One region of the Vibrio atlanticus genome, then DNA from elsewhere that is predicted to be linked to it. Evidence: riboswitches for the same ligand, from Rfam matches in the RefSeq annotation. Region 1 holds a riboswitch; the other holds the start of a gene.
What was found. A riboswitch is a leader RNA that binds a small molecule or an ion and turns the genes downstream of it on or off. The one in region 1 is predicted to bind thiamine pyrophosphate.
Positions count from the first base shown of each region.

Region 2: another riboswitch for thiamine pyrophosphate. It lies ahead of thiC (phosphomethylpyrimidine synthase ThiC); the one in region 1 lies ahead of thiD (bifunctional hydroxymethylpyrimidine kinase/phosphomethylpyrimidine kinase).

Region 1 covers NZ_AP025461.1:1,452,192-1,460,079, forward strand. The annotation lists gene tenA (thiaminase II) at 19-687, opposite strand; gene OCV30_RS22080 (ABC transporter substrate-binding protein) at 696-1,652, opposite strand; gene OCV30_RS22085 (ABC transporter permease) at 1,771-2,586, opposite strand; gene OCV30_RS22090 (ABC transporter ATP-binding protein) at 2,579-3,337, opposite strand; gene thiD (bifunctional hydroxymethylpyrimidine kinase/phosphomethylpyrimidine kinase) at 3,327-4,235, opposite strand; TPP riboswitch at 4,332-4,443, opposite strand; gene OCV30_RS22100 (DMT family transporter) at 4,542-5,459, opposite strand; gene OCV30_RS22105 (helix-turn-helix domain-containing protein) at 5,545-6,273, opposite strand; gene OCV30_RS22110 (DUF4382 domain-containing protein) at 6,448-7,476, opposite strand.
Region 2 covers NZ_AP025460.1:3,383,767-3,391,654, forward strand. The annotation lists gene thiH (2-iminoacetate synthase ThiH) at 1-811, opposite strand, end outside; gene OCV30_RS15275 (thiazole synthase) at 819-1,583, opposite strand; gene thiS (sulfur carrier protein ThiS) at 1,586-1,795, opposite strand; gene OCV30_RS15285 (HesA/MoeB/ThiF family protein) at 1,792-2,574, opposite strand; gene OCV30_RS15290 (thiamine phosphate synthase) at 2,564-3,856, opposite strand; gene thiC (phosphomethylpyrimidine synthase ThiC) at 3,856-5,805, opposite strand; TPP riboswitch at 5,935-6,033, opposite strand; gene crcB (fluoride efflux transporter CrcB) at 6,096-6,479, opposite strand; gene OCV30_RS15305 (multicopper oxidase family protein) at 6,580-7,888, opposite strand, start outside.

The DNA.
Region 1 (7,888 bases):
GACAAGGTTTAGCCGTGATTAGTCATTAAGAGCGTTCAGCCCTTGCTGCCAAAAAGCCACTTCCATACGCGTTGCGGTTTTGAAGATATGAACGATGTTTTGACCGCGCTCGCTGTTGATATCAATTTCAGCAAGCAGTTGATTGAAGTATTCCGCACCCGTTGCCACACCAGACTGGAATTCTTCACCGCCGTAAAGCTGCAGCCAGCTTGCGTATGGGTTGCCTTCCAATACAGTATCACTGCTTTCTAACAGCGCTTTACCGATAACAGCGTAACCGATTGAACACGGAGCCAGTGCCGCATATAAGTCGACAAGATCACCTGTCATACCCGCATCTAGAACGTAGCGCGTGTAAGCAACTGTGCCGAAGTCTTCAGGTTCATTTTCTAAATCCGATTCGGTTAAACCCCACTGACCACAGTAAGTCACGTGGTGAGAGATTTCAGAATCTAGCAGAGCATGAACACTTGGCAGTGCACGACGCATATCAGCCAAGGTTTTAGCTTTGTAAATCGCCAAAGCATAAGCACGCGCATACTGCTTTAAAAACAGAAAATCTTGCTTCAAGTAATGCAGAAAACACGGCTGAGCGAGCGTGCCGTTTGCCAGCGTTTTAACAAAATCATGCTCGGTGTAGTCTTGCCAATCTTGCTGACAAGCTTGGATTAAGTCTTGGTATTTCATGAGATTCCTTAGTTAAAAGTCGGTACGTAGTCAGCGGCTTTTGGTAGTGATTTAATAATGCCTTTGTCGAACATGAACTGTGCGTAATCGTCGTAACGTTTTAGATCAACCGCTGAAGGGCGAAGTGCAAAACGAGTCAATGTGTCGTTCCATGCGCGTTGGTTAAGTTCGTTGTTCAACGTATCTGGTGAATACGCCACAAACTCACTCCATGAATCTTGTGGATGGTTCACAATGTAAGTCGTTGCTTGTTCCAATGCTTTGTTGAACGCTTTGATCGCTTCGTCGTCGTGCTGCTTTGCGTTCGCAACAAAGATAAGCTCGTCGTAAGCTGGCACGCCGTGCTCTTCTGGGAAGAATGCTTTCGCTTTAAAGCCTTCAAGGGCTAACTGGTTAGTTTCGAAGTTACGTAGGCCACCCCAAATTGCGTCTACCTTGCCTGATGCCAATGAAGACGACAGTGCCCAACCGACATTGATGGTTTGCACGTCTGTAAACGCAACATTTTCTTGCGCTAGCATGGTGCCGATCGTCGCTTCCTCGTTACCCGCAATCGCAATACCGATCTTTTTGCCTTTTAGATCCGCTAGTGAATCGTTCTTGCCATTATCTAAAACCATCAACGTATTCAGTGGCGTTGCGATCAGGGTTGAAGCACGAACAAGAGGTAAACCTGCTGCCACATCCATGGTTAAACTTGGCTGGTAAGTGACCGCTAAATCAACCTTACCCGCTGCAACCAGTTTTGCTGGTGTGCTTGGGTCAGCTGGTTCTTGAATTTCGACGTCTAAGCCTTGATCAGCAAAGTAGCCACGCTCTTGTGCGATCACTATCGGACCATGGTTCGGGTTCACAAACCAATCCAACATCAGTGTCAGTTTCTTTTGTTCAGAATCCGCCAATGCATGACCTGAAACTAGCGAAGCAAGCAATGCCACTGCACCTACCAATTTGGTATTTTTCATAGTTAACCTTTCCTTTTGAATATTATTATTGTGTTTCTAGAGCTAATTTTTAACGAGGTTTGTTTAGATAAATAGCGTGAGCGAAGCTTTATTAAACAAAGTGTTATTGAGCTAACCATCACTGGTTCTCCCAAGGGATAGCTTTTTTAAGTAATTTGTCTGTGATGAAATAGAGCGAGATAGACAGCACCGCCAAGATGAATAAGGCCGCAAACATCTCATCAATGATCATGCGCGCATTGGCTTGCAGCATTAAGTAACCTAGCCCCTCACTCGAACCGACCCACTCGCCGACAACTGCACCAATTGGGGCAATCACCACAGCCACACGAATACCAGACGCCAAAGTTGGCAGCGCAGCAGGCAATTGGATATAACGGAGCAATTGCCATTTAGATGCACCCATGGTCTTGGCAAGATCAAGATAACCAGTCGGTGTATTTCGCAGACCGTCGTAACAACAAGTGGTCACGGGGAAGAAGATAATGATCGCCGCCATCACCACTTTTGACGCGATGCCGTAACCAAGCCACAGCATCAATACTGGCGCAATCGCAAATACAGGAATCGCTTGGCTAGCGATTAAGATAGGCAACAACCAGCGTTTCAGCGGTTCGAACATCAACATCTGTAGGGCGAAAAACAGCCCCATAGACAAACCGAGTAGCAGACCAAGTAAGATCTCCTGCGCAGTCACCCAAGTGTGCTTGAGTAGCACATCGTAACGTTCAATTAGCTTGATGAAGACTTCTGCAGGTGCTGGCAGAATGAAGCTAGGCATCTCGAAGATAACCACCACCAGCTGCCATAAACCGAGAATCACGGCGCAGCTGATAAGCAAACGCATCGCGGGATTCATCTGACGAGGACGTGTAGTGGCAGTCTGTACGTTAGCTAAACGAGCCACAGCTTCGCTTCGCGTTAGATCATTCATAGTCACGCTCCAACTGATCTAAGATCGCTTGTTGTAACTCAGCACATTCACCGTCTAACACTCTTGGTGTCGCTGTATTAGGCACAGACAGTGACTGTGCACTTGCCGGAGTGCCTTGCAACACATACAAGTTATCCGCCAAACGCACCGCTTCTTGTGGATCATGAGTAATCAACACAACGGTTTTATCTCTTAACAGTTCACACGCTAAGCTCTGTAACTTGTGTCTTGTTACCGCATCCAGCGCAGAGAAAGGCTCATCCATCAGCACAACAGGCTTGTCTTGCATTAAGGTGCGAGCCAAAGCAACACGCTGGCGCATGCCGCCAGACAACTGATCCGGCATCGCATTCGCGTAATCAGCCAAACCAACCGCAGCGAGCAACTCTAGTGCTTGATTGGTTTGCTGTGCTTTATCAAAAGCTGGATTTTGAAAGCGATGACTCAGACATACATTGTCGATAACCGACAACCACGGCAGTAACAAATCTTGCTGCGCCATGTAAGCGATGCGATCCGTTAAAGGCAGTTCATCAGAGGTTACCAATGTGCCCTGCCACTCCACCTTATCGTCCAGCAAACCTGCCAGATAACGCAATACCGTGGTTTTTCCGCAGCCACTTCGACCCAACAATACCGTCCACTTACCTGCATTTAAGCTAAGCGACAATCCCGATAAGGTTACGTGCTCGCTGTCGTTATAACGTAAGGAGGCATTGCTGAGTTGAACGCCAACCGTATTAACGGACATTACCGTGCCCAGCGAAGAAGTGATTTACCGGGCCATGGCCTTGACCAACTTGAAGTTCGTCGGCATGAGCAATCGCGCGTGAAATGTATTGTTTACCTAGGTCGACAGCCTCTGGAAGCGAGTTGCCTTGAGCCAAGAAAGAAGCGATAGCAGAAGAGAGCGTACAGCCCGTGCCGTGGGTATTTTTGGTAGGAAAACGCTTCGCGCTAATCAAAGCAGATGTAGTTGGCAGAATCAGTAAGTCGTTACTGTTCTCATCTTTCTCTAGGTGGCCACCTTTTAGGAGTACCGCTTTCGCGCCCAAAGCACGCAGGTCTTCAATCATGCCCTGCATTTCAGCTTCGCTTTCAGGTACTGGCTTGCCTGTTAATGCTGCGCCTTCAGGTAAATTAGGCGTAATGATGTCTGCCAGCGGAATCAACTCTTGCTTTAGCGTCGTGATAGCTGAGTTTTCTAGAAGAAGATCACCACTTGTCGCGACCATGACAGGGTCAATCACAAGATGCTTAGGTTGGTACTGCTTAATTCTGTCCGCGACGACTTTGATGATTTGCGAATCGGCCAACATGCCGACTTTCACGGCCACGATATTGAGATCAGTAAAAACCGCATCTAACTGGCTGGCAACATGGTCGAGTGGAATAGGAAAAATAGCGGAAACGCCTTGCGTATTCTGGGAAGTGATCGCGGTAATTACCGAACAAGCAAAACTACCGGTGGCAGACATAGCTTTAATATCAGCTTGAATACCGGCACCGCCGCCACTGTCTGAGCCTGCGATAGTCAATACAATCGGAGTATTCGTGCGAATCGTATCTTCAGCAGAGTGCTGCTGTGTTGAGGATTTTGGAGTTGAGGCTTTTGGCGTTAAATCTTTTGAAATAGAACTGTGTGTCATTGTCGCTCCTACTATCTTACAAGACGTAGGAGAACGAACACTGATCGAAGGAGAAGTCGCATTAGGCTCATGAAAGTATTCATGGGTGCAGACGTAGATCGAGTGCTTATAGTTCCCTACGCCAGTGTTAACTGAATCAGGTTCAACGGGTCTCGATTAACGATCTCAGCAAACACCAAATAAGGTATATGCCCCCCGACTATTGATAGCGATAGTAACAGCACTCTCACAACTGAGATACTGATTTTATTCAATTATAAGAATTACGCATGAATAAATTTCAATTAGGCACAACAAAACAAATACTTATAGCGTTCCTTTAGATGGCTTCGACTGTATCAACAAGCACAGCACAATCAGAAACATACCTAACCAACCTATAAAAGGAATCAGCTCACCGACAACGCAGACGGCAAGCACCGCTGCAACTACTGGTTCAAACAAAGTAAGTAGATTGGCGCTACTCGCGGTCACATGGCGTAAACCAAAACTGAAGGCGATATAGCCCAAGCATTGTGGGATTAACGTCAGATAACTGATGACTAATACGTTAATCTGCGAGGAAAACAGGTTATCACCCGTAAACCAGAGTGTTGGCAGCAACAGCATCGCGCCGAGGCCAAAAATACTGCCCATCGCCGCTTGTGACTTAATCCCTTTATCGATCAGTGCTTTTGTCGCCCAAGAATAAATGGCGTAACACAACCCAGCGAGCAAACCTAAAGCAATACCCAATAGCTTGAGATCATCACCAGATTCACTCACAGATGAAGATTCTGAAAACACCAACAACCCAATACCCACCACACCAATCGCAAAGCTAGTGAGCCAACGTCGGTCAATATTATTCTTTTTGCTAATCAGACACTCTAACAGTGCCGAAAAGAAAGGTGCGGTTGCAATCGAAACCACTGTACCAATCGCCACGCCTGATAATTTCATTGAAGAATAGAAAGCTAAAGGATAGACCGCCAAAGCCAAAGCGCTCACTGCCAACAGCTTCTTATTCTGCAAAAGCTTGTCGAAAGCGAATAGGATTTTTCGATATGCCAAGCCCGCTTGCATTAGGCCACCGACGCCCATAGAAAAAGCACCAATTGCTAATGGGCTTAGATCAGGAGCAAAACTTGCGGCGGTGCCTGTCGTGCCCCATAAAATAGAAGCAAACAAGATGGCTAAAGTGCCCGTTTGGAATTCGTTAACGCGATTGATGGCAAGACTCATTTCTATTACCCAATTTTCAGTTCTGAAATAGATAATAGTGAAAATTGATAAGAGTTAGTTTGCCAAAAGGACGCTATTGTTGTTTCTAAAGACTCTCTTTCATTGAGCCTAGAAACGCCCTTGGGGACATACCAAAGTGCTGAGAGAAGCGACGACTGAAAGCAGAAACATCACTATATCCCACATTTTCAGCAATCAATTGAACCGGTAAATCGGTGTGAGTTAACAAGGCTTGGGCTTTCTCCATACGATATCGAGTGATGTATTTAAGCGCACTGATGCCCAGACATTCTTTGAAGCGTTTTTTGAATTGAGTAGGGCTCAAACAGGCCGTTTCAGCAAGTTGTGAAATGGATAACGGCTGGGTGTAGTTATCCGCAATCAGCCTTTGTACCGCACGGATTCTTGGGTCGATGCTCTTGCTGACTTGTTGTTGCTCTAACAGCAATGAAAACACATCCAAAACTGATGACTCAATGCCACTATCGACCTGATATTCCAGCTGCTTCTCAACAAACAGCAAGAAGCTCATCAAAGGTGGTGTGATCGTAAAAACCGAGAGCTCATGCTCTAACAAGTGCTGCGGCAACTCCGCCATATCCGCGACAATAAACCGCGCGGCTTCATCCGCCTTAAACGCATGTGCTGTGGTTACCGGAATCACCACACATTCGCCCACGGCCACTTTGCCAACATACCCCACCATTTCGATATTAATACTGCCTTGGATCGGCAATACCAATTGATGATGGTCATCATGAGCATGGGTATTAAATTGCTTGGTGTAAGATCGAATGCTTAAGCTAGATTTCATGAGCAACACCGGAATACATTTCGCTAGGTTAAAGTAAGAGAGACAACGTTACATTATCACTTCCCTAGAGTCATACTCAATGCTCATCAAATTCATGCTAACTAGGTGACGTGATCAAAAACGGCCTCCAAATGAGAGGCCGTATTTATTCGAATGTTAAATCACGTCAAAGATTTAAAACGATACTTGGCTATCCTGACCAACCACTACCTGAACACTATTTTGAACATCATAGATTTCAAAACCATCAGCAACCGGATCAGCATTGTCTTCATCACTGTCGTGTTGCGCTGTACAGGTATAGCCTAAAGAGTAAGTACCTGGATCAATGAAGCCCAGAGAAAACTCATAGTTGGTCTGCGCTTTATTCAATGTCACTGACGCTGAAGTGATCGGTTTTTTCTCCGCAGGACCACCAATCGGAGCCATGTCAGCTTTAACGATGTCACCTTCATACAAATAAACCGATTGAACGAAGGTATTGTCATTTGTAGGGTTACAAGATCCAAAAGTTGTTGTCGCTACAGTACCTTCAATGTTTCCTGTCTCAACCGTATTGATAAGGCTCACAGATGTTCTTTGAATGGTGTAATCAGGGAGACTTGAACTGTTCTTTAAGCCGCGTCTCAGATCGAACTCAACAACAAAATCGTTACTCTGTTGGTTCACATTGAATGAGTTGTTAAAATACAGCACACCAGCGTTATCTTCTTTACCCACACCTTGCGGGCATGCACCTTCACCTTTCACAGTTAACTGACGGTTCGTATCATCGTTTTCTATAACGTAAGAAGGTGTTGTTGGGTGGTCACCATCATGGGCAAACACACACAACTTATAACTGCCGACCGGGATGACCTCATTTTTGATCAAAGGAAGCGCCTCGCTGCCTTGGTAATCCAATAAATTAACACTTAATGGAATAGGATCCTCACCATCTGGCAATGGGTCACCGTTTTTGTCCACGTAGTTACCGTTTTCGTCCGTTTTATACACGTCATAAACCAATGGCGTACCTCCCTGCCCCGGAAGTAAAGCCACCTTACTGAATGTCACAGTGACGTCTTTCACAGCATCAATGGGCGCATCACTTACGCTCAAGGTAATCGGTGTCGTGCTGCTTGATGAACCTGAATCACCGCCACAACCAACTAGCCCAGCCAGCACAAGGCTTGCTAAAGCGGTTTCCTTTAAATACTTCATAATCAATTTCCTATAAATCCCTGCTCAATAAAGGGCTTATTTGAGTGCCCTCTTATTCTTTTCCTTAATGTGACTCATAGATAAACCGCGCTTATGGCCCAAATCGGTTAGCCCTATTATTTGGGGCTTTCTTCATCCAAAAACTCTGTTCATCAAAGTGCACATATCAGGTCGCACATAGGTTAATTAAGTCTAGTAAGTAAATTGTCAGTAGTCGCACATATTTGGCAAGGTTGCTGTCAATTGTGTTGAAATGGTCGGTATGCATAGGGTCGGAGAGGATGATTTTAAGCAACTTGATCAACGTGAATAATCGCCACCAAGATCAAAAAAGGCCGTTAAGACAGCCTATTGCTGAACTTAAACGACCTTTTCATTGAATTTTGATTAAGCTAAGACGATATCAGCTCAG
Region 2 (7,888 bases), on a different replicon from region 1:
CTCCACTAGAGTCTCCACCCTCACACGGACGAAGACGCGGGAATGAAATTGAATAGCGAGTCTGCCAATAAGTGCGCTCTAGGTAATCTAAGTGAGCAGCAACAAAAAAGCAGTCGGTTCGCCAATCTTCCAAACCAATCAAGGCACCAATCCCTATCTTATCGATCCCCGCCTTTGCCAAGCGATCAGGGGTTTCAAGACGATATTCAAAATCCATTTTATTACCGCGTAGGTGATGTTCAGCGTAGGTCCTTGGCTGATAAGTCTCTTGATAAACCATCACTGCATCTAAACCTAGCGTTTTAAGTTCTGCGTAATCTTGTTGATCAAGCGGCTGAACTTCCATCGCAAGGTAGTTGAATTGCTTTTTGATGTTCGGCAACACCTGTCGAAAGTAATTCATCCCGACCTTAGTTTCATGTTCACCGGTGACCAACAAAACGCTATCGAACTTCATCTTTTTGATAGCCGCACTTTCGGCATCAATTTCATCCAACGTAAGCGTGCGGCGCTTGATACGGTTCTCCATTGAGAAGCCACAATACGTACACGCATTAGCGCACAGGTTAGATAGGTATAAAGGAATATAAAGCGACATCGTATTGCCGAATCGCTTGCGTGTTAGTGCCAAAGATTGTTGCGCCATCTGCTCTAAGTAAGGTTCTGCCGCCGGAGAGATCAGAGCCTTAAAGTCTTCTAAGTCACGTTTGGGTTTACTCAGAGCACGTTCAACATCCGCTGCCGTTTTACTGAAGATAGACATACCAATGTCATCCCAGTTGAGCTGTTTAAATCGATCAACAAACGTCATAGCACTACTACTCGTCTAGGAATGAAGTTAACGGGCTTGAAGCAACCGCGTGAGATACTTTTCCTGCAAGTCCAGCAAGGTAAGCTATACGCCCCGCCTCAACTGCCAACTTAAACGCAATTGCCATATCAACAGGTTGTTGCGACGCAGCTATAGCCGTATTCACTAACACAGCGTCTGCGCCCATTTCCATTGCACGAGCAGCATGCGATGGCGCGCCTATGCCTGCATCCACAATCACAGGGACATTCGCTTGGTCGATAATGATCTCTAAGAAGTCTGCAGACGCAATACCCTTATTTGAACCAATAGGTGCGCCCAGCGGCATAACTGCAGCACAACCCACCTCTTCCAAGCGTTTACACAATACTGGATCAGCATGGCAGTAAGGCAACACAACAAAGCCATCTTTAACCAGTTGCTCAGCGGCTTTAAGCGTTTCAATTGGGTCTGGCATCAAGTACTTTGGATCTGGGTGAATTTCCAGTTTGAGCCAATTTGTGCCTAGCGCTTCACGAGCCAAATGCGCAGCAAAGATGGCATCTTTTGCATTCTTAGCGCCTGATGTATTCGGTAGTAAGTTTACGCCAGCATCAATGATTGGTTGTAAAATGTCGTCTTGCTCAGAGCGAATATCGACTCTCTTCAACGCCATGGTTGCCAGTTGCGAACCTGAAGCTTCAATAGCACTCGCCATCAAATGCTTGTTCGCGAACTTGCCGGTTCCTGTGAAGAGTCGAGATTGAAACGTTTTATCAGCGATAGTTAACATGGTTAGCCTCCTGCAATAGCTTGGAAAAGGGAAATAGCATCGCCTTCATTGACGACCGTGTTTTGCCACTGGCTGCGCGGGACAACCGCATTATTGATTGCAAATACACACCCCAGATCAGGTAGTGATAAAGCGTGGATAATGTCCGCTAGAGACGACAAGTGCGCGACCTGTTCTGGTTGCTCGTTTATAGAGATCGTTATATGACTCATTGGATTTCTTCTTCTAAATGCTTAACTGCAGACGCACTGCACACGGGACATTCACTATCTTGAGTGACCATTAAGTTTTGCCAGTTCATCGTTTGGCCATCGAACAGTTTGAGCTGGTGTGTTGCTACCTGAAACTCACCACGAGTTAAATGTTGAATAGCAGCCAAAGCTTGAAGGTTACCTATGGTGCCAACAACTGGGCCTATGATGCCGCTATCACTACAACGAGTCGTTTGTGGATGATGACTGAACGGGAACAAACAGTGATAGCACCCTTTCTGATTCTGATAATCAAATACAATAAACTGGCCTTTCCAACCGATTGCAGATCCAGAAATCAAAGGTGTATTGCTGCCGAAACACGCTTGGTTAACCTGCTGGCGTGACGCAAAGTTGTCAGTACAATCCAACACCAAATCAGCGAGCATCACTTCAAGTTCAAGCTGACTGTCACTCATTCGCTGATTGATGGTTCTAACTTGACTGCGGCTATTGAGCTCAGTCAGTTGTTGCTTCATAGCTTCGACTTTAGGCGAACCTAACTGAATTTCTTTGAACGCGACCTGTCGTTGCAGGTTAGATGAATCCACACAGTCATCATCAACCAACACGATCTTTCCAACACCAGAAGCTGCAAGGTAAAGAGCCGCAGCATTACCTAAGCCACCACAACCAATCACTAACACATGGCTATTTAATAGGTTTCGTTGTCCTTGTTCACCGACTTCAGGTAACGCAATTTGTCGTTGATAACGAATAAATTCAAAGTCACTCAGCATAGCTAGGCTCCTGCATAACCTCTTCTTTGAGAGCTGGAGGTTTAGACGCCATCAGTTTTTCGAAAAATTCGATCACCTTTTTAGGGTCTTCCGCTAATGTAATCGCACGAACAACCGCCAAACTCGACACCCTACAATCCCACACCTGCTCAGCTGTCGATTGGTCAATACCACCAATAGCAACCGTCGGATAACCGGTGAGTTCTTTTGTATATGGGATAGTATCAATCAGCTGTTGATACAGAGATAAACGAACTATACCCTGAGGCTTTGATGGCATCTGCTTAGTCGTTGTTGGAAAGATGTGGCCTAGCGCAATATAGCTTGGGTTGATTTGAACAATGCGCAGTAACTCGTAATAGCCATGAGTCGATAAACCAATCTTTATACCCGCTTGGCTCAACTGTGAGAGGTTTGATTCTTCAATATCCTCTTGCCCCAAATGAACACCAAAAGCGTCATGCTTGAGTGCAAGCTGCCAGTAATCATTGATAAAAACTTGAGCGTTATGCTCTCGACCAAGCTCGATAGATCGTGCGACTTGTTGCTCTAAGTCCGCTTGCTGCGGGTTCTTAATACGTAGTTGAACAGTGTTGATTCCAAGCTTGAGTAATCTTTCGATCCAGTCAACATCATCAACTACGGGGTATAAACCGAGGCTACTCTTATTCAATTCAGGAAAAGAAAGTGATGTCCCTTGGTTAGCCCAACCTACGCTTATATCCAATCGTTGATCTTCAAGAACAGGGATAGGAAAATTTTGGTAATGTGCAGGCCATGTTCCACGTGAAACATTAGATGCTGCGCGAGCTAAAACTAGTGCGTCTTCTAATGGGAATTCCAGCGCCAACAAAGTAAGTAACCAAGCAAAGTGGCCGCGATTATCTAACTCCTGATGAGCTGTAGTTTCACTCTTGATAGCACGATTAGCATCTAGGTGTGACCAGATATCCAGTACAGCTGAATCATCTGAGATACCGATATAGATAGTATTCGGAGTTTGTATAAAGGCATCACAAACGTCAGTTAACGCGACTGAATTACTGTAATCAACAACATGGTTCAATTCCGCTAACTGACACTTAGCCAATGAATCAACATCATGAGCAAAGCCAATAGATAACGCCTGCTGAGCATCAACGATAGAGAAGTATTGAGTTGGGCTTACGCCCAACTCAACTGCATCGGTTGCAAAGCCTTGTCGCTTAGCAACCAATAGACAGTTCTGCACTTCTCCCGTTAACTCAATATTTTGAGATGGGATGAGTATCTTCACTGTCATTATTCCTCTAGTTGAGCTTCTTTTGCACCTACTGCAGGGTGGTAAAGTTCAGAGCCGGTATCACGGAACTCTTGTGATTTCTGACGCATTCCTTCCAACGGGTTATCCAACATCTTAATTTCGATAGCCTTATCAGCCGCCACTTGTTCGGTGTCTTTCGCATACTCTCGTACTTCCTGAGAGATCTTCATCGAGCAGAATTTAGGTCCACACATAGAGCAGAAGTGAGCAACCTTACCCGACTCTTGTGGCAGAGTTTCATCATGGAAAGCACGCGCGGTTTCCGGATCTAAAGCTAGATTAAATTGGTCTTCCCAACGGAATTCAAAACGCGCCTTTGATAATGCATTGTCGCGGATTTGTGCGCCCGGATGTCCTTTTGCCAAGTCTGCTGCATGTGCTGCCAGCTTGTAAGTAATCAAGCCAGTCTTCACGTCTTCTTTGTTTGGTAAGCCTAAATGTTCTTTAGGAGTGACATAACAGAGCATCGCACAGCCGTACCAACCAATCATGGCGGCACCAATACCAGAGGTAATATGGTCGTAACCAGGGGCAATATCTGTCGTCAGTGGACCTAAAGTATAGAAAGGTGCTTCGTGGCAGTGCTCTAACTGCTCTTCCATATTCTCTTTGATTAGGTGCATTGGCACATGTCCTGGGCCTTCAATGATCACCTGCACGTCGTATTCCCAAGCTACCTTAGTCAACTCACCTAAAGTACGTAACTCCGAGAATTGAGCCTCATCATTGGCATCTGCAATAGAACCCGGGCGTAGGCCATCACCCAATGACAGGGCAACATCGTACTTCGCACAGATCTCGCAGATCTCGCGGAAGTGAGTATAAAGGAAGCTCTCTTGGTGATGTGCAAGACACCATTTCGCGATAATAGAACCACCACGAGAAACAATGCCAGTGACACGTTTAGCCGTCATCGGAACGTAGCGAAGCAACAAACCTGCGTGGATAGTGAAGTAATCAACACCCTGCTCTGCTTGTTCAATCAAAGTATCGCGCATCACTTCCCAGTTAAGGTCTTCCGCAACACCATTCACTTTTTCAAGGGCTTGATACATAGGAACCGTACCGATTGGTACAGGGCTGTTACGTAAGATCCATTCGCGAGTTTCGTGAATATTACGGCCGGTAGAAAGGTCCATTACGGTATCGCCACCCCAGCGAGTTGACCATACTAACTTCTCAACTTCTTCTTCAATCGAAGAGCTTACTGAAGAGTTACCGATATTAGCGTTCACCTTCACTAAGAAGTTACGGCCAATAATCATCGGTTCTGATTCTGGGTGGTTGATGTTTGAAGGGATAATAGCTCGACCTTCAGCAACCTCCTTGCGCACAAACTCAGGGGTAATTTCTTTCGGTAGATTTGCGCCAAAGTTATGGCCAGGATGTTGGTGGTTAAGCTGCTCATCAGCAAACTTCTGACGCCCCATGTTCTCACGTATAGCAATGTACTCCATCTCAGGAGTGATAATCCCCTGACGAGCATAGTGCAGCTGAGTAACACATTGATCGTCAGTCGCGCGACGAATTCTAGGTAGATTGCCGTAACGAAGGTCGTCTAGAGTTTCATCTTCTAAACGTTCTTTAGTGTAAACAGAGCTTACATCGTCTAACAGTTCCGTATCACCACGCTCATCAATCCATTGCTCACGCAACTTTGGAAGGCCGCTATACAGGTCTATTTGATGCTTGGGGTCAGTGTAAACACCTGAGGTATCGTAAACTTGAATGGGTACATTAGGTTCGAATACAGGCTCTTTTTTGGTACCACCGACAAGGCTATCAGCAAGTGATATTTCTCGTACAGGGACTTGAATATCTTCTCGAGATCCTTGGATGTAAGCTTTTTTTGAATTTGGATAAGGTTGTACGGATAAAGAATCGATGAAATTCTTCGCTTCCAGTCTTGCTTGTTTACGACTCGACATAGCATTTTTCCTTGGCTTTTAGCCATTATTTATAGGGATAAAAATGCTTGACGGATTAGATGCTACAAGAGGGATCACGGTAAGAAATACAGTTGTGATCTGGAGATAGATCTCTAGATGGATTCTAGTTAGATATCTACTCTTGTTCCCTTCGCAGGTATTAGCCTGATCAGGTTCAACGGATCCCGAGTTAACGGTCTCAGCCATATGGCACTCCGACAAGTTCGATCGAGTATATAAAAACGCCTTGGATAAACCAAGCCGAGTTGTTAACAAATCGTAAGAAAGTTTTAAGACTTTATCAAAAGTTGGAAGCCGATCCATGCTGCTGAGATGCTGAGAACCACGTTAAGTAGCACATTGAGTCCCATCTTAAAGAAAGCACCCTGCTGCATAAGAAGCACGTTATCCATCGAAAATGTAGAAAATGTAGTCAGTGCTCCAAGGAAGCCAAGACCGATAATTTGTCTCCATGGTTCTGTCGCAACCATCTCATTCTCAAACGCTGCGATGAGTAAGCCCATAATTAAAGAGCCAATCACGTTAACAGTTAGCGTACCATAAGGAAAACCACGCCCTAGCATCACCACACATAACTCTGAAATCAAATAGCGCGAACAAGCACCAAATGCGCCACCAATGGCAATAAAACCTAAAATAGATAACTGACCCATGAATCCTCCCAAACAATAATCCCTATATTCTAGCTTTAACGCTGATAAAAGCGAGGGTAGAAACTAAGAATGCATGCGCAAATATTAAACGTTACAGGTGTCACTTAACTTCGATATATCCCATTAAACCCGTTTTCATGTGTTCTATAACATGACAGTGATACATCCAACGTCCTGGGTTGTCGGCAAAAAATGCGGCTTTCGCTCGACCATTCTTTCCAAGTAACACAGTATCGGTATGGAAAGGTTCTTCAATTTTTTTACCATCAAGTTCCAATACAGTGAATGTATGACCATGAATATGAATCGGGTGATGATATTGAGTGACGTTCTTAAGATCGAATATGTAAGTCTTACCTAGCTCTAAAGTCGCCAACGGCTCAGGGATATTGTCTTTGCTCATCCCCTCCCACGCTCGTTTATTAGTAAGCCAAAATTTAGGCATCGATTTACCATCTTTAGATACAGGTGAAACCGCCCCCTCCCACTCGAACACGAAATCGATCTCTTCAGCATTAGCAAGATCTAGATTAGGTACTGGATTCAATGGTAATAATGGCAACACTCGCTCTTGAGTAAATGCTGAATCTACGACTTCAAATTCACACAAAGAAAATGGGAAACGCCCCTTCATTTGGAGAACGTTAACTCGCTCACCAGCTTTAGGAGCGACCAGTCCGATATCAACACGCATACCCGGACCAATTTTATGTTGAGTAAGTTTATAAGGCGTTTTCACAGGGTTACCATCAATGGCAATCACCCATGCCTCAGCCCCTTCGATAGCAATAGGATAAGTGATCGTATTATCGACATTCGCAATACGCAGTCGAGTCGTTGCGTGCTGCTTTAATTGGTATACAGGTTCATGAACACCATTGACGCTGCTCCACTCTCCTGGAGTACCCATACGAGCACTGAGTCGAGGAATCATTAAGCCTTTCCATTGACCTTGCTTGTCGATATGCCAATGTTTAAGCATCAATGCGTGTTCTTCGTCAAACTGCACGGGAGTGCTTTCTTCTACGATAATAAGGCCAACTAAACCCATACCAAGTTGTTTAACGCTATTCATATGTGGGTGATACCAAAATGTGCCAGCATCTGGCGGCGTAAACTCATAAATGAATGTTTCACCTGGCATGATCGGTGGCTGACTTAAGAAGGGAACACCGTCCATTTCGATAGGAATTCTTAAGCCATGCCAATGAATAGTCGTCGGCTCTGATAGCTTATTCGTAAAACGAATTGTGACCTTTTCACCCTGTCGACATCGAATCGTCGGAGCTGGAATCTGTCCATTAAAGGCTAAAACATTAGTGTCAAATCCCACGACTAATTCAGCCATTGAAGGTTCAGCAGTTAAGTCATAAACATACTTACCTTGAGCATCAACAGACTGCTTCATA